2 regions of the Anthropogastromicrobium sp. genome follow, and region 1 is predicted to be linked to the other one. Evidence: riboswitches for the same ligand, from Rfam matches in the RefSeq annotation. Region 1 holds a riboswitch; the other holds the start of a gene.
The links. Region 1 has a riboswitch for cyclic di-GMP ahead of WJP93_RS10075 (ATP-binding protein). Riboswitches for the same ligand answer to the same signal wherever they lie in the genome.
Positions count from the first base shown of each region.

Region 2: linked by a shared signal. The riboswitch ahead of WJP93_RS08690 (transglutaminase domain-containing protein) and the one ahead of WJP93_RS10075 (ATP-binding protein) in region 1 are both predicted to bind cyclic di-GMP.

Region 1 covers NZ_JAXWCK010000043.1:20,773-32,621, reverse strand. The annotation lists partial or broken gene WJP93_RS10075 (ATP-binding protein) at 1-2,335, opposite strand, end outside; cyclic di-GMP riboswitch class I at 2,569-2,659, opposite strand; gene WJP93_RS10070 (hypothetical protein) at 2,738-3,709, opposite strand; gene hemZ (coproporphyrinogen dehydrogenase HemZ) at 4,014-5,513, opposite strand; gene WJP93_RS10060 (MBL fold metallo-hydrolase) at 5,542-6,174, opposite strand; gene WJP93_RS10055 (bifunctional (p)ppGpp synthetase/guanosine-3',5'-bis(diphosphate) 3'-pyrophosphohydrolase) at 6,281-8,560, opposite strand; gene WJP93_RS10050 (sugar phosphate isomerase/epimerase family protein) at 8,789-9,625, opposite strand; gene recJ (single-stranded-DNA-specific exonuclease RecJ) at 9,846-11,633, opposite strand; gene WJP93_RS10040 (DNA methylase) at 11,683-11,849, opposite strand, start outside.
Region 2 covers NZ_JAXWCK010000037.1:9,345-21,193, forward strand. The annotation lists gene rsmI (16S rRNA (cytidine(1402)-2'-O)-methyltransferase) at 1-365, shown strand, start outside; gene WJP93_RS08685 (FAD-dependent protein) at 411-1,790, opposite strand; cyclic di-GMP riboswitch class I at 2,056-2,131, shown strand; gene WJP93_RS08690 (transglutaminase domain-containing protein) at 2,213-4,678, shown strand; gene WJP93_RS08695 (hypothetical protein) at 4,752-5,651, opposite strand; gene WJP93_RS08700 (4'-phosphopantetheinyl transferase superfamily protein) at 5,745-6,347, opposite strand; gene WJP93_RS08705 (N-acetylmuramoyl-L-alanine amidase) at 6,354-7,538, opposite strand; gene WJP93_RS08710 (BMP family ABC transporter substrate-binding protein) at 7,725-9,641, shown strand; gene WJP93_RS08715 (metallophosphoesterase) at 9,708-10,373, shown strand; gene WJP93_RS08720 (hypothetical protein) at 10,359-10,598, opposite strand; gene WJP93_RS08725 (cellulase family glycosylhydrolase) at 10,615-11,849, opposite strand, start outside.

The DNA of each region.
Region 1 (11,849 bases):
TTCCCTTGTGTAAGGTACTATCCACTTTAATAGTGCCATTCATCAGGTTCACAATATTTCTGCTGATTGCCATTCCCAGACCAGTTCCCTGAACCTTGGTTTTCCTGTGGTCATCTGCGCGGCTGAAAGGATCAAACATGATCTTCTGGAATTCCGGTGACATACCGATCCCATTATCCTCAATCGAAAATTCATAGCATCCAAGTTCCGAAAATCCATTTGGCTTTTCCTCTATAGAAAAGGTAATATTTCCACCATCCGGTGTATACTTGATCGCATTGCTCATCAGATTCACAAATACCTGCTGGATTCTCAGGCTGTCACCACAGACATCCTCATGTTCAATATGATTGATGTGTATATCAAAATTATGTTTATGTTCATCAAGCACCGGTTTCGTAAGCGTAATAAGATTATCCACAAGCTCCGACAGATTGAAATCTTCCTGAGCCAGCGTCATTTTTCCACTTTCAATACGTGCCATATCCAATACTCCATTGATCAGCCCCAACAGATGACGACTTGATTCTGTAATCTTGCCAAGACACTCAATAACTCTGTCATGACTCTCAATATTGGCTCCTGCGATTGCCGTCAGACCAACAATGGCATTCATCGGTGTCCGGATATCATGGGACATATTGGAAAGAAATTCTGTCTTCGCACGATTTGCATTTTCTGCCGACCGGTAAGCTTCTTTCAATGCCTGACGAGATTCGATCTCTGCTTTTTTCTCCTGTGTCACATCTATGGATGCCAGCAATACTCTTACAAGCTTTCCATTTTCCCATTTTAATGGAATATAAGAAGCTATTTTATAAGTCTTTTCATCTAGGCTGCAGTACTCAAACTTATAAATATCATTTTCACATTTCAGATTCTTCCGGATATTTTCCGGTGTTATCATTATATCCATAGCTTCCAATGGTTCCAGTGTCTTATACTTTTCAAGAACCTGCCTCTGGAAATCATGATAAAATCCCAGAGGTTTATATATTATCTGACCATTCAGATTGTAGAATTCATATCTGTCATTTTCCAGATCACAGACAACAAAGCGGTCAACCAGACGCACAATACTCTGAATCAGCTGCTCCATGGAAGCATTATCCGCTGCCATCTGCAGATGCCGTGCGCTCTCTACCTTTGCCTCTGTGATATCACGCAGAAAGATCATGGCATATTCTGAATCCTCTATCTCGCCACGTATGATCACATTGCGAACCCATCGTTCTTCTCCATTCAGAGTGATTCGGCACTCCAAAGACAATTCTGTTTCCAGACCCTTCAGCTTTTCTGCAATATAACCACGGTCGTAAAAAGAGGACACCGCCTTCTTATCTGTCTCCACAACATAGGAATCTACAAAATGGCGAACCAATTCATCCCATGTATGACTCTGTTCAAAGACTGTCATCAGGGACGGTTCAACCTTAAAGGTATCAAAAGTGTTCGTTTCCAGATTCACATAATACTCGCACAAATCTGCTTTCGTAAAAGCCCGGTGGAAAGCAGCAGATTTTTGTGCCTGCATGATTTCTTTTTTCTCCGCATCAATGTTAATAAAAATCCCGGCAATCCTGCTGGCAGAACCATCCAGACGGCGTATTACTTCTGCCGATGCCCGAAACCACTGGTATTGATTATCCTTCATTCTCATACGATACTCTACCTGGTATTTTATCTGGTTCGTCTTATCCTTAATTGCCGCCTGAAGCTGCACCATTACTCTTTCTTTATCCTGTGGATGCAGAAGATCTGACCAGGATTCCAGTTTATTCGGAAAGTCCAGAGTGTCATGATAGCCAAGCATTTTTCGGAATTCATGACTCCAGTTTGCATTCACAATCTCACTGTTTTCGTCACAGTCAAAATACCAGAAGCCGGAATAGATAGCCTCATTGAGCAGTGCCAAATTTACATGATCCCAGTTGACCTGTACGGACATAACCCAGATCTGTCTGCCCGCCTCATCTGTCGCATCCTCTTTACAAAGCCGTACATTATTCACTGTACCGTCTGCTGTAAGGATCTGTGCTTCCCCTGTTCCGTGAAGCTGCAAAAAACGGTCTCGCTCCAGTATATCTTCCTCGTCATAAAAGAAGTTTCTCAATGAGCCTTTTGTCTGTTCCATGAAAGTATCGTATGTATATCCTGTACTATGCAACAGCAGATTACTTACAGACAAAATAGACAGGTTTTGGTCATAAGATCCTGTCATTATACCTACCCCGCCATTATTTTCCAGTGTTTTCTGTACGGCCTGTGACATGTCCTGTGTCTGCCCCGTTACAGTCTCACCTAAGGAATATATTTTGTCTTCATAATTTTTCATTTTATAAAAATCCTCTCTCTGTTTTCCCCATTCTTCATCCTGCTTTTTTCTGTATACCGATACAGAGAACTTGTCCCTGCCAGTTCTCTTATATATTTTTGCATACAAAAAGGACACCTGCCAAAATCCTGCCAGTGTCCTTACTACATTTCTTTAAAATCACACATCCATATAGTAATAGAAGTTATCGGAACTTCTTCCGTTCTCACATCTTTTCCATACATTATAGAAACAATGGCAACCGGCTGACATGGTCAAACTTTCTGACTTTAGTCCCTTCTGGCTTTGCGTCCCTGCTTTTCAGCAGGTTTGCTTTTAATTTTCCAAAATAAAATACCACGAAGTTATTTACATGTCAATACTGTTAAATAAAAAATCTGTATGTTTTTATCGAATTAAACTTTATTCTGTCTCTATGTTTTCCGCTGGAATCTTTTCTAACGTGAGAATAAGCTGTCCAGTTCCGTCTGGGTATTCACGAACTTCTGCACAATTCACTTCTGAAAACGCTTTGTCCTGATACGAAACTTCCTGTATAGTTTCAAAATACCAAGCGGTATAATCTGGTGTCTCCACTGACTGACCTTCTCCATACCAACCTTCGTTTTGAATTTCAGTTACAACGTCTGTTTCTCCTAATTCATACTTTCCTTCTAAGCACCATAGCCCGTCTTCTGAGAAATGAAGCGTTACTTCCATATCATTTCCATAAATATTATAAAGATCCTGCAATGTTAATGTACTTATATTCATTCCACTTAACTGCGGTGCCTCCATTCCCCACAGCAGACCCTCGATTGGAAATGTGCCTTTTCCAAGTTCTGAGTTGTTCTCACCAATCTGAACATAAGAAAGTTCTTCCTGAGAACCATATTGATATCCTGTATACTCACTATAACAATCTGAAGTAATCTCATGTGTAACTTCTGATATATGCAATACATGCATTGTCTCAAACATCATATCTCTCGACTCGTTTTCCGAATTAAACTTATAAGTTAATGTATTCCATTCGGACCCAAGCACAACGGTTTCATTCTCATTCTTTGCCAATACACTATTTACGGTAAAACCAACTGTTGCTTTTTCTACCTTAAATCCACAGTTTTCCATCCACTGGCTAAGCGCTGCTATTCGCTGCTGCTGTTCCTCTTTCATCCAACCATCCACTACTGTATTCCCGTAAAAATTTTCCGCTCTGTTCTGGAAATACTGATTTAAAACTGCCTCATCCTCTGCATCTAACTGGAGCTGAGCTTTTATCTGTGTGCTATTTTCATACGTATTAGAAGCGAATGCACTCATCTGAACAGCTAGCATACTGATAATCATAACTAACACTCCAAATAAACCTCTTTCTGAAATTTTTCTCATAGGCGCTCCTTTCTGGTCGTTAAAACCATGATATGTTCATTTCACCATCACTTTTCTTGATTTCATCATAATATAGTCAATATATTTTGTCAATAGTTTTTGTATTATCCGTACATTTTTTCGTAAATCGTCTTATTTTCTAATAATTTTGTCGTTTTCTGTTTTGTTTGTTGCACTTAATGTTGTACTGTTCATACTGTACCTCCTTAACCTTTTTAAAATTTTTGATAATAACAGAAATTAAAAAAGACGAACCCACTCATTGAATCAATGAATGAATTCGTCCTAATGTAGACTCGATCAATCAGACCTCTTTCCAGTCCGCAAAAAGCCTCTTTTTACGTTCGATCATCTCGTCTGTTTTTTCCAGATAAGTCTTGATATCCTTGACATTTTCGCATCTTTCGATCCTGCCGTTTGGATATACCGCCTTTGTGATGGCCCCTGCACCAAGTGCTACGATGGTCTGCATTTCTTCCATGATCAAGATATTGTAGATTCCTTCTTTTCCTGGCTTTGCGTATCCGACATTTTCCATATTTCCTGTCATGTTTTTCTGGCGGTACAGATAATACGGCTTCATACCCATTTCCTCTGCGGCATCTTGTGTCAGCTCCATCGTACTTTCAGAATTAACACTCTTCATACCTGCGTATTCTTCCTTCTGAGTATTTAATCTTGCAGCACGCTTAATGGCCAGGGAGTGAACCGTCAAATTGTCTGGTCCTAGCTTTTTGATTTCTTCCAGCGTATTCTCAACATCTTCTTTTGTCTCCTGCGGCAATCCAACAATGATGTCCATGTTAATATTATCAAAGCCTTCTTCTCTTGCAAGCAAAAAGGCATCCTTTACCTGCAAAACTGTATGTCTTCGGCCAATCAGTTCTAGTGTCTCGTCTTTCATTGTCTGTGGGTTGATACTTATACGTGTGACAGGATGACGTTTTATTGTCTTAAGTTTTTCACGTGTGATGCTGTCTGGGCGTCCTGCCTCAACTGTCCACTCCTGAAGGAAAGACAAATTAAAGGAGTTCTCAATCTTTGAGAGAAGGCGTTCTAACTGATCTGGCTCTAATGTGGTCGGCGTACCTCCACCGATATATATTGTGTTTAGCTTCTTATCTTTAAAAGCCTCTGCCACATAGTCAATCTCTTTTTCAATTGAATCAAGATATGCATCCACACGATCACCAAATCGGCTCACTGGATATGATGTGAATGAGCAGTACGCACATGTTGTCGGACAAAATGCAATTCCGACATACAAACTATATCCATCCTCATAGTCCAGACAATCAAGCAGCTTAATTTCTCTTTTTGCAATATCAAGACTAAGCATAGTCTTTTCCTCACCGCAAAGCATCTGATTTTTCATGTAGTCTATGCATTCCTCATCAGAAGCACCTTCCATCAGCATAGTTCTTGCAATCTTTGTCGGTCTGATGCCTGTCAGTGTTCCCCATGGAAGCTCTTTTTTTGTAAGCTTAGAGAGTAGACAATACAGCATACATTTTGCCTTTGTTTTAGTGTCCTTTCGATCTGACAATTCACATTCACATGCATCCTCAAGCAATGTGCCATCCTGCATAAGCTCCATTGTCATCTTCTTTTTAGTGTTATCCTCGTTTGCTAAACATTGTGTTTCTGCACAATCACTCATACACACACGAAGAAACAAATCACCCTCTGCACACGCATATTCCTTTGTTTCAATTCTTTTAATTGCCCGTCCCGGATAAAATGCCATGAACAGGCTTCGAATATCGTTATCTAATGCATCGCATTCCAAATAAAAATAAATCATATCGTTTCCTTTGCTTTCCTTTTACTTTTTATCGCATTCCTGCTGCCGGATTGTGTGTTTTTTCATAACCTATTGAGGTCGCCTGTCCATGACCCGGATATACATCTGTCTCATCCGGCAGTACAAATAGCTTTTTCCCAAGAGAACGAATCAGTGAAAACATACTTCCGCCGGGAAAATCTGTTCTTCCATAGCTCTCGAAAAACAACGTATCTCCCGCAAACAGCACATGTTCCTTTTCTATATAATAGCACACACCACCTGATGTATGACCTGGTGTTTCAATCACAGTAATCTTCATTCCGGCAATCTCAATTTTTTGATTGTCAACAACAAGCTCATCTGCCTTCATAGTAAAACCCTCAGCCCACATCGCAGAAAGATTTTTCTCGGCATCTGCTAAAAGCTCCTCTTCATGAATGCCGGCGTATACAGGAATCTGATAATATTCCTTCACTTTCTTTGCTGCCATGATGTGGTCAAAATGACCGTGTGTCAAAAGTATTGCCTCTGGCTTTATTTCATAGCGGCTGCACACGCGAATGATTTTATCGGCCTGTTCACCTGGATCCACCAAAAAGCCGCGTTTGCTTTCTTCATCCCATGCCAAATAGCAATTTGTCCCCATTTGACCTACCATAATTGTCTCTATTCTCATCATGTTACCTGTCCTTTCTTTTTAAACGGGCTGCCAATCTGCCAGTTAACACTACACAAAACAGGCAGGGCCAATACCCTGCCTGCAATCTTTGCATAACATCATTGTTTTATCCATTAGAACGTTCAATATCAATTACGCTGTTAACTGCCATCAGGCGATTGATAAGCTGCTGCAGAGCATCTACACCGCCAACTTCAAATGACATGTTGATAGTTGCCGTTCCCTGCTTACTTGTCTTAGAACTCATGGAAGCAATGTCAATCTCTCGCTCTGTAAAAATCTTAGAGATATCTGCAAAAATACCAATACGATTGTTACAGAAGATCTTGATCTCTGCCATAAACTTCTCATTAGAATGAAAGCTTTCCTGCTGCCACTCAACATCGACAAGACGTGACTTTTCAGACTCTGGAAGAGCTATGACATTTACACAGTCTGTACGGTGAATAGAAATACCGCGTCCTCTTGTAATAAAGCCAACAATCTCATCACCTGGAACTGGCGAACAGCATCTTGAAAAACGAACATTAACATCAACAACACCATTGACTAAAACGCCGTTTGTACTGCGAATCTTGACTGGCTTATTCTTATTATTTTCAATTACAGACGCCAAAACCTGCTCATCTGTCGGTGCTTTCTTCTTAGATTCCTGATAAAGATCAATCAGCTTGTTTACAATCTGGCCTTCCTTAAGTCCACCGTGTCCTACTGCTGCCAAAATAGAATCCCAATCACGGAAGCCATATTTTGTGATAACCTTCTTTGTAAACTCCGGCTTTGTCAGATCACTGATCTCAAAACCCTTGCCCTTGGCACAGCTGGCAACAAGCTCTTTTCCTCTGGTGATATTTCCAGCTCGTCCTTCCTGCTTGAACCACTGATTAATCTTATTTTTAGCCTGTGTACTCTTTGCGATATTTAACCAGTCACGGCTAGGTCCTTTGACATTCTGAGAAGTGAAAATCTCTATTCGATCACCATTTTGAATCTTATAATCAAGAGGAACCATCTTGCCATTAACTGCCGCCTGCTTCATGCGGTTTCCTACTGCTGAGTGAATGCTGTAAGCAAAGTCAATCGGTGTAGATCCAGCCGGAAGATTCTTTACATCACCCTGCGGTGTAAAGCAGTATACATTATCCGAGAATAAATCAAGATCATTTTTTACCATGCTGATAAATTCTTTATTATCGGAAACATCCTTCTGCCATTCAAGAATCTGACGAAGCCAAGAAAGCTTTGCCTCTTCATCACGCACTGTAGTGTCTCCCGAACCGCGTTCCTTGTATTTCCAGTGTGCTGCGATACCATACTCAGCAGTGCGATGCATCTCAAAGGTACGAATCTGAATTTCAAACGGCTGACCATTCTTTGCAATCAGAGTCGTATGAAGTGACTGATACATATTTGGCTTTGGCATTGCAATGTAATCCTTAAAACGAACCGTAATAGGATGATACATTTCATGAATAACACCAAGTGCGGCATAACAGTCCTTTACTGTATCAACAATAATACGAACTGCAAAAATATCATAGATCTGATCAAGTGTTTTATCCTGATTTACCATTTTTTTATAGATGCTAAACAGATGTTTAACACGACCTGAAATCTCAGCCTTAATTTCAGCCTCCTCAAGCTTGACCGCAACCTCAGATTTGATTTCATCTATAAAACGCTCGCGCGCATCCTGCGTGCTGTAAATCTTTTCTGTCAGTTCCTTATAGACATCAGGGTGCAGATACATAAGAGACAAATCGTCAAGCTCTGTCTTGATTTTAGAAATACCAAGACGTGATGCAAGCGGCGAATAGATCTCAAGTGTTTCTCTTGCCTTTTGTTTCTGCGTCTCTGGCTTCCAGAACTGACCCGTACGCATATTGTGCAGACGGTCTGCAAGCTTTACCATGATAACACGGATATCCTTTGCCATAGCAAGAAACATCTTTCTAAGATTTTCTGCCTGGATCTCAATCTTATCCATATCCCAGTTGATCTGCGTCAGCTTTGTTACGCCATCTACCAAAAATGCGATTTCTTCTCCGAAAAGCCCGATCAATTCTTTTAGAGTCATCGGGGTGTCCTCTAAGACATCATGAAGAAGTCCTGCCGCAATACTTTCCTTATCAAGTTCTAGCTCTGCTAATATAATTGCTACGCAAAGCGGATGGATGATATACGGCTCTCCGGAGCGTCTGCGCTGATCTCCGTGCGAATTTAGTGCAACCTCATAAGCCTTGCGGATCAGTGACAGATCATCCGATGGATGATACTTTCTGACACTATCCTCCAATTCTTTATATAATTCATCCGGCGATGTAAAATTAGCCGGTGCCTTAACCGAAGGTTTTGGCGGGATTAATCCTTCTTCTTCTGGATTCATATCAGACACCTCTTTTCCTCATTTCAACTCAACATATTTACTCGTTGTTTCAATCCACAGTCGGTAATTTCACAGAGTCTGACATGTCAGCACAAAGCCGACTGTGGCTTGCCTCATGTCAGTAGGGGATACCGATTTCTCTCCGCCCACCACTGCCGTTAATTTTCCAATAGCAATTCATCTCGCCACCTATAGAGGTTGGAGAATCCTTGCTATTATTGTTGAAGATTATAAGCTTGCGTACTTTTCTTCCATAAACTGTCTTGCCTGCTGTGCATTGGATGGATTTGTATCCTCTAACAGCACGTGAATGTGCGGCTTATGCTCCTTGATATAGCGAAGCAAAAATTCATAGTCCATCTGACCTGTTCCGCATGCGCAGCTTAACAACTTGCCATTTTCGATCTTAAAATCCTTTGCATGGATCGTTGCAATATCTGGTCCAAGAATCTCAACAAACTCTTTAAAAATTGCCGGATACTCCTGATAATTGGACTCATCAAGCAAATTCACTGGATCAAAGATGATCTGAAGATTCGGAGAATCAATCGCATCAAGAACCTTTCTTGCACGCTTTGCATTGTTTACAATATGTCGGCATACTGGCTCAATTGCAACAATTACACCAAGCTTTTCTGCATATTCCACAACAGGACGCAAATTCTTAATAAAAATCTCAAGTGCTTCCTCAGTAAATGAAAATGGCTCTGTGCGATACTCGGTATTACATGCACCTGTCTCTGTTCCAACTACACCTGCTCCAAGAAGACTCGCAAATACAATATGTCTCTTGTAAGTGTCGATAGTATCCTTTAATGCAGCCTCATCAGGAGTTGCCAGATTCTGGTAGCAGCCAAGAACTGCAACATCTACTTTGTTCTCTGCAAAGACTTCCTTCATGTACAATGCCATACCAGGAGTTAAAACCTCCTTTTTGGTTGGAAACTCATGAACCGCCTTCGGTACTGCTAACTGACAGCAATGCATTCCCTCATTGTGTATTTCCTTTACAAGCCCTTCAAAGGTATCTGCCTTTACATCATGGGCACGAATTCCGATTCTCATACAATTCTCCCTTCGCGTTTCGCTACTTTTTTGATACTCACGAATTGCTCCGATGCTTCGCATCTTTCGCAATTCTAAAAACATTCGGATTCGCTGATTTTCTTTGAAAATCGCTGCATCCTCATGTTTTTGCGGGTTCCAAGCTGCAAAACCTTATCGTGCAAGCACGAGCAGGTTTTGTAGCTTGGAACCCTAGTATCATGTGATTTCTTAATTATACTCAATTTAACGAAACTCTGCAATAGTTTTGTATCACGATTTGAAGGCTTCTTTTCCCTTGAAATTCGTTAATTTGTGGATAATACGTCACACCAATATCAATTGTATTGCGCATTCCCCTAAGAGCCGCCGCTACATTGTCACGCCCATATTCCTCTTCAAGAAAATCAAAGAACACATCTGTGTCCCCAAAATAAAGCGCGTCCATAATAATGCCTTCTGGTCCCATAACAGACATTTTTACAACATTTCTATTCTTTCCGATACGTGAGAGACGAAGCACAGACAAATGCTGCTGGGCAAACAATGGCTTTTCATTGGCTCGTCCAAATGGCTCTAGCTTTTCAAGATCAGCAATGACTTCTTCACTGATATAACCAAGCGGCATCGCAGCATCAATCATGACAAGCGGCATAAGCTGCGTTTGTGTAAGCGTACATCTCGCATTTAAACCGTCTCGCAAAATCTCTAAATTTTTCTTTTCCATTGTAAGACCAGCTGCCATCTTATGACCGCCAAAGCGAAGAAATAAGTTCCTAAATGCACTTAGTTCTGTAAACATATCATAATCATCAATACTTCTGCCAGAAGCCTTAATCTGCCCCTCTTCTGACGCATCAGTAAAGACAAGCACAGGACGATAGTAACGCTCACGAAGGCGTCCTGCAATTATGCCGGCTACACTCTCATGACAATCTTTTATGTAAACAAGATATACATGCTCATCCTTCCACGTTGCATGCTCAATAAGCTCTACTGCGCGCTCTGTTCCGACTCGCGTTAATTCCTTTCGCTCCTCATTCATTGCCCACAGCTCACCAGCTAAGGCAAGTGCCTGATCATATTCCTTTGATTCAAGAAGCGCCAATGCATGAACAATCGTGTCTAGTCGTCCTGCTGCATTAAAACATGGTCCTAAGATAAATCCAATATGATAAGCACGCACCTGCTCTGGTGCTATGCCGCACACCTCCATCAATGCACGAAGACCTGTATGGTTTGTGTGATTAAGATATGAAAGACCTTTTCTGACTAGAATACGATTTTCCCCGACAAGCTCCATAACATCAGCCACAGTAGCAATCGCCGTATATTGTAAAAAAATCTCCTGACGGCTCATTGTGCGCTTCATTCTGTGAAACAAAAGTGTCATAAGCTGATAAGCTACACCTGTTCCACAAAGACTTTTAAATGGATATGCACAGTCTTCCTGCTTTGGATCAACAATAGCATCAGCCTTCGGCAAAAAATATGTCTTTTTTCCATCATGCTCCTCGAATGGAACCTCATGATGATCTGTCACAATAACTGTCATGCCAAGTTTTTTTGCTTCTTCAATTGCCTCAAATGCTGCAATTCCATTGTCGCATGTTAAAAGCACACTTGCTCCCTTTGCGTTTGCTTCCTCAACGATACGACTGTTTACACCGTAGCCTTCCATTACTCGATTTGGCGTAAAGATTGCTGCGCGGCCGCCAAGTTCTATAATAGCTTCTTTTAACAAAAGACCGGAGAAAATTCCATCATTATCAAAATCACTTGAGATTGCAATCAGTTCGTTGTTTGCAATCGCAGCCTCAAGCAAAGACGCGGCCTTATCTGCATCCTTCATAAGTGCAGGGTCACTTAGATAATCTAAATCTCCCTTTAAATAGCTTTCAATCTCCTCTTTTGTCTCAACGCCACGGTTTCTCATAATCCTTGCCGTTACCTGATTGATGCCGTATGCTTTGCTGATGGCTGCAAAATCTGCCTTTTTTGCGTACAGACGCCAGCGTTCCTTCTTCATAAATTTATTCCTTTCACTAATTCATTTTTCATGATGCGTTTTTTACTGACTACGCTTTATGACCACCAATCTGCTCATTTCTCTCCTTTGCAGTTGCGCCGTCAAGCAGATTCATTCCTTTTAAAATCGCATTTTTTCCAAATTTCTTTTTAATCTGCAGCATTGCCTGCTGCATTTTCTTTTCCTTATCTAGCGCGGCTTTTTCTTCCTGTTCTT
Region 2 (11,849 bases), on a different contig from region 1:
CACCTCATCACCTCGTAAAGACGCTTGAGGAGCTTTTTAAGACACTCGGATCAAGAAAGGTTCGTATATGCAGAGAGCTTACTAAAAAACATGAGACTGTCTATGCAGATACGTTAGATGGTGCATTAGCTCATTATCGAGACATAGAGGAGCCGAGAGGTGAGTGCGTAATTATCATTGAGGGAGCTGACAGAGAAGATTTAAATAAGCAAAAACAGCAGTCATGGGAAGAAATGACAATTGAAGAGCACATGGCGCTGTATGAAGATATGAACCGCAAGGATGCGATGAAGCAGGTTGCGAAGGATCGCGGTGTCAGCAAAAGAGATATTTATCAGGCATTGTTAAAGTCAGAAAGTAACTAAGAGCCATCGGGGACAGTACATGTCCCCAGAGGCTCTTTTCTTTAATTATTCAATTTCACCGAGCAGATGGCGTGCAACATAGATGCCGCTTGCAGATGCATGGGACAGAGAGTGAGTAACACCGCTGCCGTCACCGATTACAAAGAGATTTTTGTGGCGAGTCTCAAGATGATTGTCGATCTGAACCTCCATGTTGTAAAATTTAACTTCGACACCATAGAGAAGTGTGTCATCGTTTGCAGTACCAGGAGCAATATTGTCAAGCGCATAAATCATCTCAATGATGCCATCGAGAATACGCTTTGGCATTACAAGGCTTAAATCGCCTGGTGTAGCATCAAGAGTTGGTGTAAGGAAAGACTCTGCGATACGCTTAGGGTTACTTCTCTGACCGCGGATCAAATCACCAAAGCGCTGAACCATAACGCCGCCTCCAAGCATGTTAGACAGACGAGCTATACTCTCACCGTATTCATTGCTGTCCTTAAACGGTTCAGTAAAGTGTTTGGAAACAAGCAGAGCAAAGTTTGTATTCTTTGTGTGAAGGGCAGGATTTTCATAGCTGTGCCCGTTTACTGTGATAATACCATTTGTATTTTCTGTAACTACAGCGCCCTTTGGATTCATGCAGAAGGTACGCACACGATCCTGATATTTTTCAGTCTGGTATACAATCTTACTTTCATAGAGCTCATCTGTGATCGGGGCAAATACCTCAGCAGGAAGCTCTACGCGAACACCAATGTCAACACGGCTTGAATTTGTTGGAATTTCAAGGTTATGGCAGATTTGCTCCATCCATTTGCTTCCACTTCGACCAACGGAGATAATACATTTCTCACATGTATATGTCTCATTCTCTGTAATAATCTCATAGTCACCATTATCCATGATTGCAACATTCTGAACTGGTGTCATGAAATAGAAACTAACCTTGTCTTTTAACAAATTATAAAGGTTACTGAGAACTTCATAGTTTTTGTCTGTTCCGAGATGACGGACAGATGCCTCAAGAAGGTGAAGGTTGTTCTGCAGACAGACACGTTTAAAGCTGGAATTTGCAGAAGAGTATAGGCGTGTGCCCTCGCCACCGTAGGCCATATTGATTTCATCAACATATTCCATAAGTTCCGTTGCTTTGTTTTTTCCGATGTACTCGTAAAGTGTGCCGCCAAATTCATTCGTAATATTATATTTTCCATCAGAGAAAGCACCGGCACCGCCAAAGCCATTCATGATAGCACAGGTTTTGCAGTGTATACATTTTGTTACGCGCTTGCCGTCAATTGGGCACTTTCTTTTCTCAAGACGATTTCCAGCCTCAAATACAGCGATTTTTAAATCAGGGCGTTTGGTTGCCAGTTCGTATGCGGAGAAAATACCGCCAGGACCGGCGCCGATAATAATAATATCGTAATGTTTCATAAAAACCTCATTTCCGCGCAAATAAGACTTTTTTTCACAGGGGAAAAATGATATAATGAAAAATAGGGTGAAACTTTTTGCCCCATAGTGAAGTGTGCGCTTGTATTATAATTTATTATAAGACAAGCTTAAATTGCCTGTCAAGCACTGAAAAGAGTCATATTGTTAAGAATCTGGAAGAAAGTTATTGACAGAAAAGGCGATGCGTGATACTAATAAAAATGGAGATAGGTTACAATGGAGAGTCATTTGATGATTTTTCACAAAAAAAGTTTGGCAAAGCTGTCGAAAGGCAGTGACGCAAAGCTATAGGGACTGTAAAATGTCAGCCAGCTGCAGTTAAAAATTGCAGGGGAAACTCTGTGATTTTTTAGTATTAAGAAGTAATTGTCTAGAGATACAATAGAAAGAGGGAGTACTGGATGAGAAAAAATAAGGCATTATTGAAACGAGCCGCATCATTGTTTACTGCTTTGGTTATGTTGGCAGGATCGGCAACTTATGCACAAGAAGAACAGACATCGCAGGAAGTACTAAGTCAGGAAATGTTGTCAGAATCATCTTCTGAGTTATCAGAGGAACTAGTTAATGGTACTGATCCCGAAATATTAGAACTGACGTCAGAAACGATAACTGAAAGTATAGAAGAACAGACTCAGGAAGCAGAAAGCGAAAGTACACAAGAACAGACTCAGGAAGTAGAAAGCGAAAGTACACAAGAACAGACTCAGGAAGTAGAAAGCGAAAGTACACAAGAACAAACTCAGGAAACGGCAAGTGAAAGTATAGAAGAGCAGACTCAGGAAACAGTAAATGAGAATTTGCCAGAACTGGTACAGGAATCTAATAGTGAGGATGAGACAACTGAGTGCTCAACGGATGCATTTGTAGATTCAACTGATGAAGATATGGATTCTGATATTTATGAAATTGGAGATGAGTTTGTAAAGACATTTTCATTTGATATGATAGTAGACAGAAATCCAATTTATTTAGGAATGGCAGGAATCAGTACAGCAACTGGAAACTATTATGATCAGCTTGATGCAACATCTAAGCGTATCTATAATGCGATTTACGAAGCAAATAAAAGTAGTGCCAGTACAGCAAAGATGAAGCTGAACCTGACAAAAATTTTTGAAAATCAGAAGGTAACAAAGGGGACAAATGGTAAGGCAGTATATTCAGAAGAAACAAAGCAGGCAATTTTTGCATGGCTTGGCAGTTATGTAACTCCAGCATATTTAGCATTGACATATGATCATCCAGAGTTAGTATGGCTTTCAGGTGCAAAATATACTATTGGTTATAGTGTATATACACCGTGGTTTGAGGAAGGCGAAACAAGTATTATAACAGATCTTGAGCTTGCAGGAAGTACATTTACTATAACACCTACTAAGGATACTGGGGCACTTACAGCAAGTAACGTGAATCCATTGTTTGATGGAACAAAATCACAGATTGATGCTATGCTTCCAGCAAATGCAACTACATATGATAAAGTAAAGGCAGTTCATGACAAGATTTGCAGTATGGTCAGCTATGAAAATAGTACGCAAAATATTGGAAATCCGTATTATCAAACGCCATATAGTCTATATTATGACGCAGATGGTGATGGAAAGATTGAAACCGTTTGTGCTGGATATGCAAAGATGATGAAGCTCCAGTGCAATAAATATGGTATTCCATGTGTGCTTGTTACTGGTGTAACAGACAGTGGAGAATATCATATGTGGAATTATATTCAAATGGAAAATGGCGTATGGTATGCAGTAGACGCTACGTGGGATGATCAATCTACCACTATGTACGACTTTTTCTTAGTAGGTTCAGAAACATACTCATCAGCAGCATTTGGAACAAAGAAATTTGGAAATACTCATATTCCAAGTGGAAAATGGACGACTAGTGCAGATTGTGTATTCTTGTATCCAGTCTTTAGTCAGACTGCATATGCAGGACAAAATACTGTTACCAGTAAAAATGGTCTTTTAAAGGATTCGGATGGGGTATGGCGCTATTATACTAATAATCAGGTTGACACAAGCTATACTGGTTTTGCAGCATCTGGAAGTGATCAGGTGTATTTAATCAATGGTGTGCAGAATACAAGCTATTCAGGTCTTATTTATAATGGTGGAAACTGGTACTATGTTCAAAAAGGTGTACGTAATACTGCATATTCAGGTTTGTCAGTTTATAATGGCAGCTGGTATTATGTGAAGGGTGGAACAGCAGATTGGAGTTATACTGGGTTAGCTCAGTATAATGGAGTATGGTATTATGTAAGACAAGGTTCAGTTGATTGGGAGTATACTGGCCTTTGTCAGTATGATACGATTTGGTTTTACATAAAAAATGGTGCGTTAGACTGGAACTATACAGGTCTTTGTCAGCACAGCGGCGTATGGTATTACATTACAAAGGGACAGGTCAACTGGAATTATACTGGAAGCTGCATTTACAATGGTAAATCTTATTATGTTGAAAAAGGCGTATTGAATTGGAAATATAATTCAACTGCAGTTTACAGCAGTGCAAGCTATACAGCAGACTTGATGAATGTAGCTCTTAGTCAGTATCAGGCTGAGGAAGTAACTGTTGATGAAACAAATATTTATTCAGCTGATACAGAGCCAGAAAGTACACAGACTGAAGAACAGGAATCTCATGAAGCAGAGGAATTAAATGAGACTGAGACATTTGAAACTGAAGAACAGACACAAGAACAGACAGAAGAAAGTGTTTCACAGACAGAGGTTGCTGTACAAGAAGAATCGACAGTTCAATATAGCTTGTTAGAGCGTATTGAAGAGTATTTGATCAAGTTTATAACTTATATTGTAAAACTTGCAGCAGCTTATATTGGAATTACTTTATAAAGATTTAGTAAGCTTATAGAAAAACGATGACGCTTTTTAAGATATGCGTCATCGTTTTTTTGTGGCCTTTTTCTTATTTATTTTTATTAAGTCCAATCTGCTCTTTTAAGGAATTAAGGGCATCGGCATATTTTTTTGAAGTAAGCATTGGGTTTCCTTTTAAAAGGATAATCTTACGAAAATCCATACGCTTTGAGATAGCATTTTTCAGTTCACCTAAATAGGCAAAGCGTTCTTTGAGTCGAATAACATCGGCTGTTTTTTCCTTTGGAACAAGAGAGTAAAGCTTTTCGAGGCATTCAGAAACAGAAGTCTGAAATTCCTCAATACGAGAACTCTCCGGCTTTTTTATAGTGCCAATCTTATCGCGAAGCGTCTCGCTTACGGAATCAGTAAGTACAATAAAGCGTTCACGAAGCTTTTCTGCATCTGATTTTAGATTAGTAATAGATTCAAGAATCTGACGCAGATCCATAGCAGCATGGAAGGAGGAAGCAAAGTCGATGGCAAATACTATCGTGATTACAACAAGAGCACTAAAGCATACGTTTTGAGGAATCTTTTCCAACAAAGCTGATATGCGTGGATGAACGACGCGTATCAAAAGAAGTGTAAAAACACCCCATGCAAGCGAGGAGCTTAGGCAGATATGTCCCTGTATATTAAACTTTTTGTCACTGTAATCCCAGTAACGCACCTGAAAAAGTGTTTCCATAACGACACCGGTAACGTATTCAAGTATTGTGGCAACAATAAGTCCAAGCAGAAAAATACCAATGTCGGACGATTGCACCGGGTAGGTGGCACAGAGCATGACTACAGCGCCGCTTCCATAGATCGGAAGCATTGGACCAGTTAAAAAACCTCGGTTCGTCAGCCGTTTTGTGAGAATAGATACATAGCTGGATTCCCAAATCCAGCCGACAAAGCTGTAGAAAAAGAAATACAGTAACAGATGAGCATAAGCAGTCATAAAAACAATCCTCGTTTCTGAATAATAAAACATAGGGCAGGTGTAATGTGAACGCCTGACTTGTAATGCTTAAAGTGTAAATGATATTTCTTTTTATTGCAAGCATTTATAGCAAACACATGAAAGATAGTCAGGAAAATCGCAAACTGTATGATGTTCGAGTTTCCAAAATGAACCATCATCAAGAGAGATGGTATTGCTTTTACTAAAATCGTATGAGGAAGCTTTTGCATCAATACCTGTGCCTATGGCTTTTAAGAAGGCTTCTTTTGCTGTCCACAGGCGAAGAAACTCATGGTTTTGTATATCTCCTGAAGGAAGATTAGAAAGTGCATCAAGCTCATTTGGATGAAAAACATGGTGTGAAAGGACAGTTTTATGAAGCTTTTCAATGTCACATCCAACAGGGGTGTCACTCACGGCAAGCATGACAAAATCATTGCTGTGTGAGAGATTAAAAAAAGGCGCATTTGCTACACTGGGCTTTCCGGATGCATTGTAAGAGACGGTGAAGTGCTCTGGGTGCTTATGATAAATATGTTTCCAAAGAAGAAGCCCGGCTGCTGCGCAGCGTTTTTGATCAGATTCCAAACGAAAAGAAAACAGCTGCTTTCTGCGCTGCGGCTGCAGCATGGAAAGCAGCTGTTCGTCAATTACGATGTCACGGATCAGTTGGTAATAGATCTGAACAGCCATAATCAATTATCTCCCAAAGTAAGCGTCAATACCGTTTGCAAGACCCTGTGCAATTACAGCCTGAAACTCAGGATTTGCCATCTTTTGGTCTTCCTCAGGGTTAGACATAAATCCCATTTCTACGATTGTGACAGGAATAGTACACCAGTTGATACCTGTCATATTATCATCCTGAAGAACTCCTTTGTTTGCAAGACCTGTTGTGGAGCAATAAAAAGAAAGCATCGTAGAAGCAAGTGTGTTGCTTGCAGATATTACATCAGCAGACAGATAAGAATTTGCTGATGATGGAGCATAGAACATAGCGCCATTTACAGAAGGATCATTGGAGCTGTTTGCATGGATGCGGACAAAGATTTCAGCACCGCTTTCATTTGCGTATACAGCACGCTCAGCATTGCTCATAGCGCAGTCATTTGTTGTACGAATCATCACAACCTGATAGCCACGGTTTAAAAGCTCCTGTTGAAGCATTTGAGAGACATCTAAGTTTAATTGATACTCGGCAAGACCAGTAGCTACGCCGCTCGTTCCAGTAGTAAGCTTAGCCTTCATTACAGAAGAGCCTGGACCGTTTGGTTCCTGTTCGCTGATGCCTGCCTGCTGATGACCTGCATCAATGCACACAATATGTCCGTTTGAAGAAGATGTGTTTGCATTTGATGTTTCGTTTGAGGCTGGCGCAGCAGATGCAGCGGCATCTGCCGCTGCACCATCTACCTGATCTGGAGAAGATACAAGAAAATCTGCTTTTACATAGCCGTCCATTGTTGCACTGTGAATCTGAACCCATCCATTTTCTGCAAGAGCAAGGATTCGAACTTCCTCACCGCGATAAAGCTCCCCAATTTTATTGCCTTCAGTAGAAGGGTAATCGCGGATATTAAGGGAATCGGTATTTACATACCAAATGTCACCTACAGCAAGTTCTTTGGAAACAACATGGGCAGCAGTGGATTCTTCAGTGGAAGCTTCGGTGCTTTCTTCAGTAGAAGCCTCAGTGGATGCCTCAGTAGATTCTTCTGTAGAAGCTTGTGTGGAATGTTCTGTTTGCAGTTCAGTTTGTGTTTCTGTCACAGATGAGGTCTGTGCGTTTGGATTATAATATTCAGTTTCTTTTTTACATCCTGCAAGTCCAGATAAAAGTGCTGCAGAAAGTAAAAAAGCAGGAATGAAATGAGATTTTTTCATAATAAGTCCTCCTGATGCATAAGTTAATTTTATTGTACTTTGTTTCTTAAAAAAAAGCAAGAAAAAACACGGATTCATAAGGATTGAAAGGTTTTCTTAAGAATACTTGTAACAGCAGATAAAATGATGTAAAATAAAGTTGCAAAGAGCAAGAGACTTAGAGAACAGAAAGGTGTGTGGCTGAATATGGCAAGAGAGGATTATCAGAAGGCGCTGAAAAAGGGTGAGAGAAGCTATGCAAGATATCTGTCGGAAGGAAAATATCCGTATTTGCAGGTGCTTGAGGAGCTTTTGTCTCATACGGATGTGGTGGCAGAGGAAGATCTGGGAATTTGTTCCATTCCATCGGAAATGATTGTGGGAACATTTACGGCAGGAAGACGTACTGCATTTGCACCGAACTTTATGCCGCTGCTCGATGATGAATCGGAGTTTGCAGCCAAGTGGCAGACTCTTTATAATGCCCATTTGGAAGAGGGAATACATGATCCGATTAAGTGTTATGAGTTTATGAACCGCTACTATGTATTAGAGGGTAATAAGCGTGTCAGTGTATTAAAGTTTTGCGGTGCACCTAGTGTGCAGGGTAATGTAACTCGTATTATTCCAAAGAGGACAGATGAGCCAGAGAACCGCCTGTACTTTGAGTTTCTGGCATTTTATAAGTGCTCTAAGGTTAATTACATTGTGTTAAGTAAGCTTGGAAGTTATAGGACTTTATTGGAAAAGCTTGGATTTGAAGTAGATTATAAATGGACAGATGATGACCGTATGGAGGTTCGTTCTTTGTATGTGCGCTTTGAAAAGGTGTATAAGGAAAAGGGAGGAGAACGACCGCCGATTCCGACAGCAGATGCCTTTTTGATGTATTTGGAGCTATATCCATGTGATCCTCATCAGGAGGAAAAGCTCCCATCTCAGATCAAATCAGAGCTTGTAAAGATGTGGGATGAGATTTTGCTTCAGGCAAAGGGAAATCCTTCTGAGATTAAGACAGAGCCACAGGAGGCACCAAAGAAAAATCTGTTTGATTATCTGTTGTCTCCAGGAACAAAGTATTTAAAGATTGCATTTGTACATGATAAAAATCCACAGGATTCTGCATGGATATATGGTCATGAACTTGGAAGAATGTATCTTGAGGAACAATTTAAGGGAAAGGTTGAAACAATCTCTTATAATGATGTTTCACAGGGAGCAGAACTTGAAAATACACTTGATGATGCAATTGAAAAAAAATGCAACATTATATTTACAACAACGCCGCAGTTTCTTGAAGGCAGTATAAAGACAGCGATAAAAAATCCATCTGTCAAGATTTTAAATTGTTCTGTTGACACGAATCATCAGTGTATTCGTACCTACTATGCGCGCTTGTTTGAGGCAAAATTTTTATCAGGACTTGTAGCAGGAGCATTGTGTAAAAATGGAAAGATTGGCTATATGGCTGATTATCCGATCTGTGGAATGATTGCTAATATCAATGCATTTGCGATTGGCGTGAAGATGGTTAATCCAAATGCAACGATTCAGCTGGAGTGGACGACAGTGCGCAGCAAACAGGAAATTCTTGAAGACTTTAAGGCAAATGAAGTAAATCTTGTATCATGTCTTGAGATGATTGTACCTAATTCACCGTCACGCTATTTTGGACTGGTCAATATAGAAAAGGATGAGCCGGAAAATCTGACAGCTGTGATATGGAACTGGGGTGCGCTTTATAAAAAGCTTGTCGAGACTGTGCAAAATGGTGCATGGGACAGTGCAGGCTCAGACGGTGTTGCACTTAATTACTGGTGGGGAATGTCAGCAGGTGTTGTTGATTTCATCTGCTCACCGAAGGTTCCGGTAAAAACAAGGCAGCTGGTTGAGTTTATGCAGCATCAAATTATGGAAGGTGGCTTTAGTCCGTTTTCAGGAGAGCTGTATTCACAGGATGGTATTGTACAAAGCGATGACAATCGTTCACTGACACCAGAGGAAATTATTAACATGAGATGGCTGGCCGATAATGTGAATGGCAGTCTGCCGCATTGGAACAAATTAAATGAGGATGCAAAGGCTGTAGTTGAGGTTCAGGGTGTAGATAATATAGAAGAGTAGAAAAAGCGGTTATGAAGGCGCAGCGAAGTATAGCTGCGCTGGATTATGGCAGAGGTAGAGGTAGGAATGAGAATACTGGTAATTGCAGATATCGAGTCGAAGGCGCTGTGGGACTATTTTGATAAGTCGATGCTTGAAAATGTGGATCTGATTGTTTCGTGCGGAGACTTAAATCCCAAATATCTGTCCTTTCTGGCAACATTTACAAAGGCACCTGTGATTTATGTGAGGGGAAATCATGATGCAAACTATGAGATGACACCTCCTGATGGCTGTATCTGCATTGAAGACGATATTTTTGAGTTTCATGGTGTACGTTTGCTTGGTCTTGGGGGATCAATGCGCTACAAAGAGGGAAGTAACATGTTCACGGAAAATGAGATGAAAAAGCGTGTGAATAAGATGCGTTTTAAGCTGCGAAAGAAAGATGGCTTTGACATTCTTGTTACGCATGCGCCGGCATATCAGTTAAATGACGGTGATGACATTCCTCACAAGGGATTTCAGGTATTTAGGGACTTAATGGACTGTTATAAGCCACTTTTGTTTGTACATGGTCATGTGCATGCCAATTACGGAGGACGTTATAAAAGAGAATGTAAGTATAATGAAACACGTGTAGTGAATGCATATGAGCGTTATTATATTGATATTGATGATGAAGTGATTGAGGAAAATCGAAAAAAAAGAGGTCCGAAGACCCCTTTAATCGGAAATTTATTTCCTAAATGATTTATCGTCGTCATCTGGTGACGAAGAATTTTTCTTTGCAAAAAACTGAAGAAGATAGATAACGATTGGGATAAAGAATGTACAGAATAAAGCACTGCATAAAAATCCCTGTGAAGTCGGGCTGTTAAAGAACGAAGCGATAAGCGCTGCGAGATAAAGTCCGACTAAAAGTATGATGCCTAAAATGGCAAGAACACGTTGTTTTTTTGTATATTTTGATTTCATCAAAAAGCTCCTAGTTTTATTCAAAGGTGATATTTGTCAGTTCAGGTGACTGAACACCATACACGATCATTCCAAAGGTGATATAAGAGCCTGCCGGGATGGTCGTGTTATAGTCTACGGGAATGAAAAGACAATTATTTCCAGAGCCGCCGATTTCACATGACCAGTATTCCTTTGGTGAAATTTCCTCATTCCAGGTGATGCGAAAACGCCAGTTTGTTACATCAGAAGAAGATGTATTTGAAACAGTTACATCATAAGAGGCATACTGCATGGATGTATCAGCCCAGGTATCAGTAAGGCTTACAGAAACATTGCAGCCATTGCTAAAGCTCCAATAATCATCACTTGCGTAAAGTGTAGTAGGAGTGTCGACAGCCGCTGTTGGAGCGGCGGCTGCTTTGTCATAAATTGAAGCATTATTTTGCTGATTCTGTAAAAACCATTGTCCGGCAGGCGAGTAATCATCAAAAGTCCAGTCGGATAATGATGTGCACGAGGAACGAAGAAGGGCACAGGCTTCGTCTTTGTTTGAAAGATTCCAGTAAATGTAGCCAATGCCGTTTTCATTTAACAGTTTCATCCAGGTATCAGCGCTTGTGGTATCAACGATTCCGCTTCCGGAAGCCTCAGTAATGCCAAATTCTGATACAAAGACAGGAAGACCATTTGTGAGTGCAGTCTGCAGCTTGCTTTGCAGATCTTCCTTGTGGGTTGCCGCATAAAAATGAAGACTATAAAGGAGATTGGTGCGCTCAATTGGAGATGAAGAAGCAATATCCACATCCTGACTCCAGGTTGGGGTACCAACAATTACAATGCTTTGCGGTGCATACATACGAATGCGGTCAATCACGTCAACAGAGTAGCTTTTGATTTCGTCCCATGAGGTGTCACCGTTTGGCTCATTGCAGATCTCATACAAAATATTTGGTTTGTCACCATAAGTGGAAGCAATCCTTTCGAAGAAAGAAAGGGCAGTTTCCTTGTAGAGATTTGGATTGGAATCTGAAAGAATATGCCAGTCTACGATCACATACATATCCAACTGTATGGCAGCTTCAATACCAGAAGTCAGACAGGCAAGCATTTGCTGTCTTGCAGTGTCATCACTGACGCAATAGCCGCCATCTTCTGCTGTGTACATGGCAAGGCGGATTGTGTTGATATTGAACTCATCACGAAGTTTGCGAAATGTATCGACATTTACATACTCCGGATACCAAGCCAAATTGTGTGTACTTATACCCT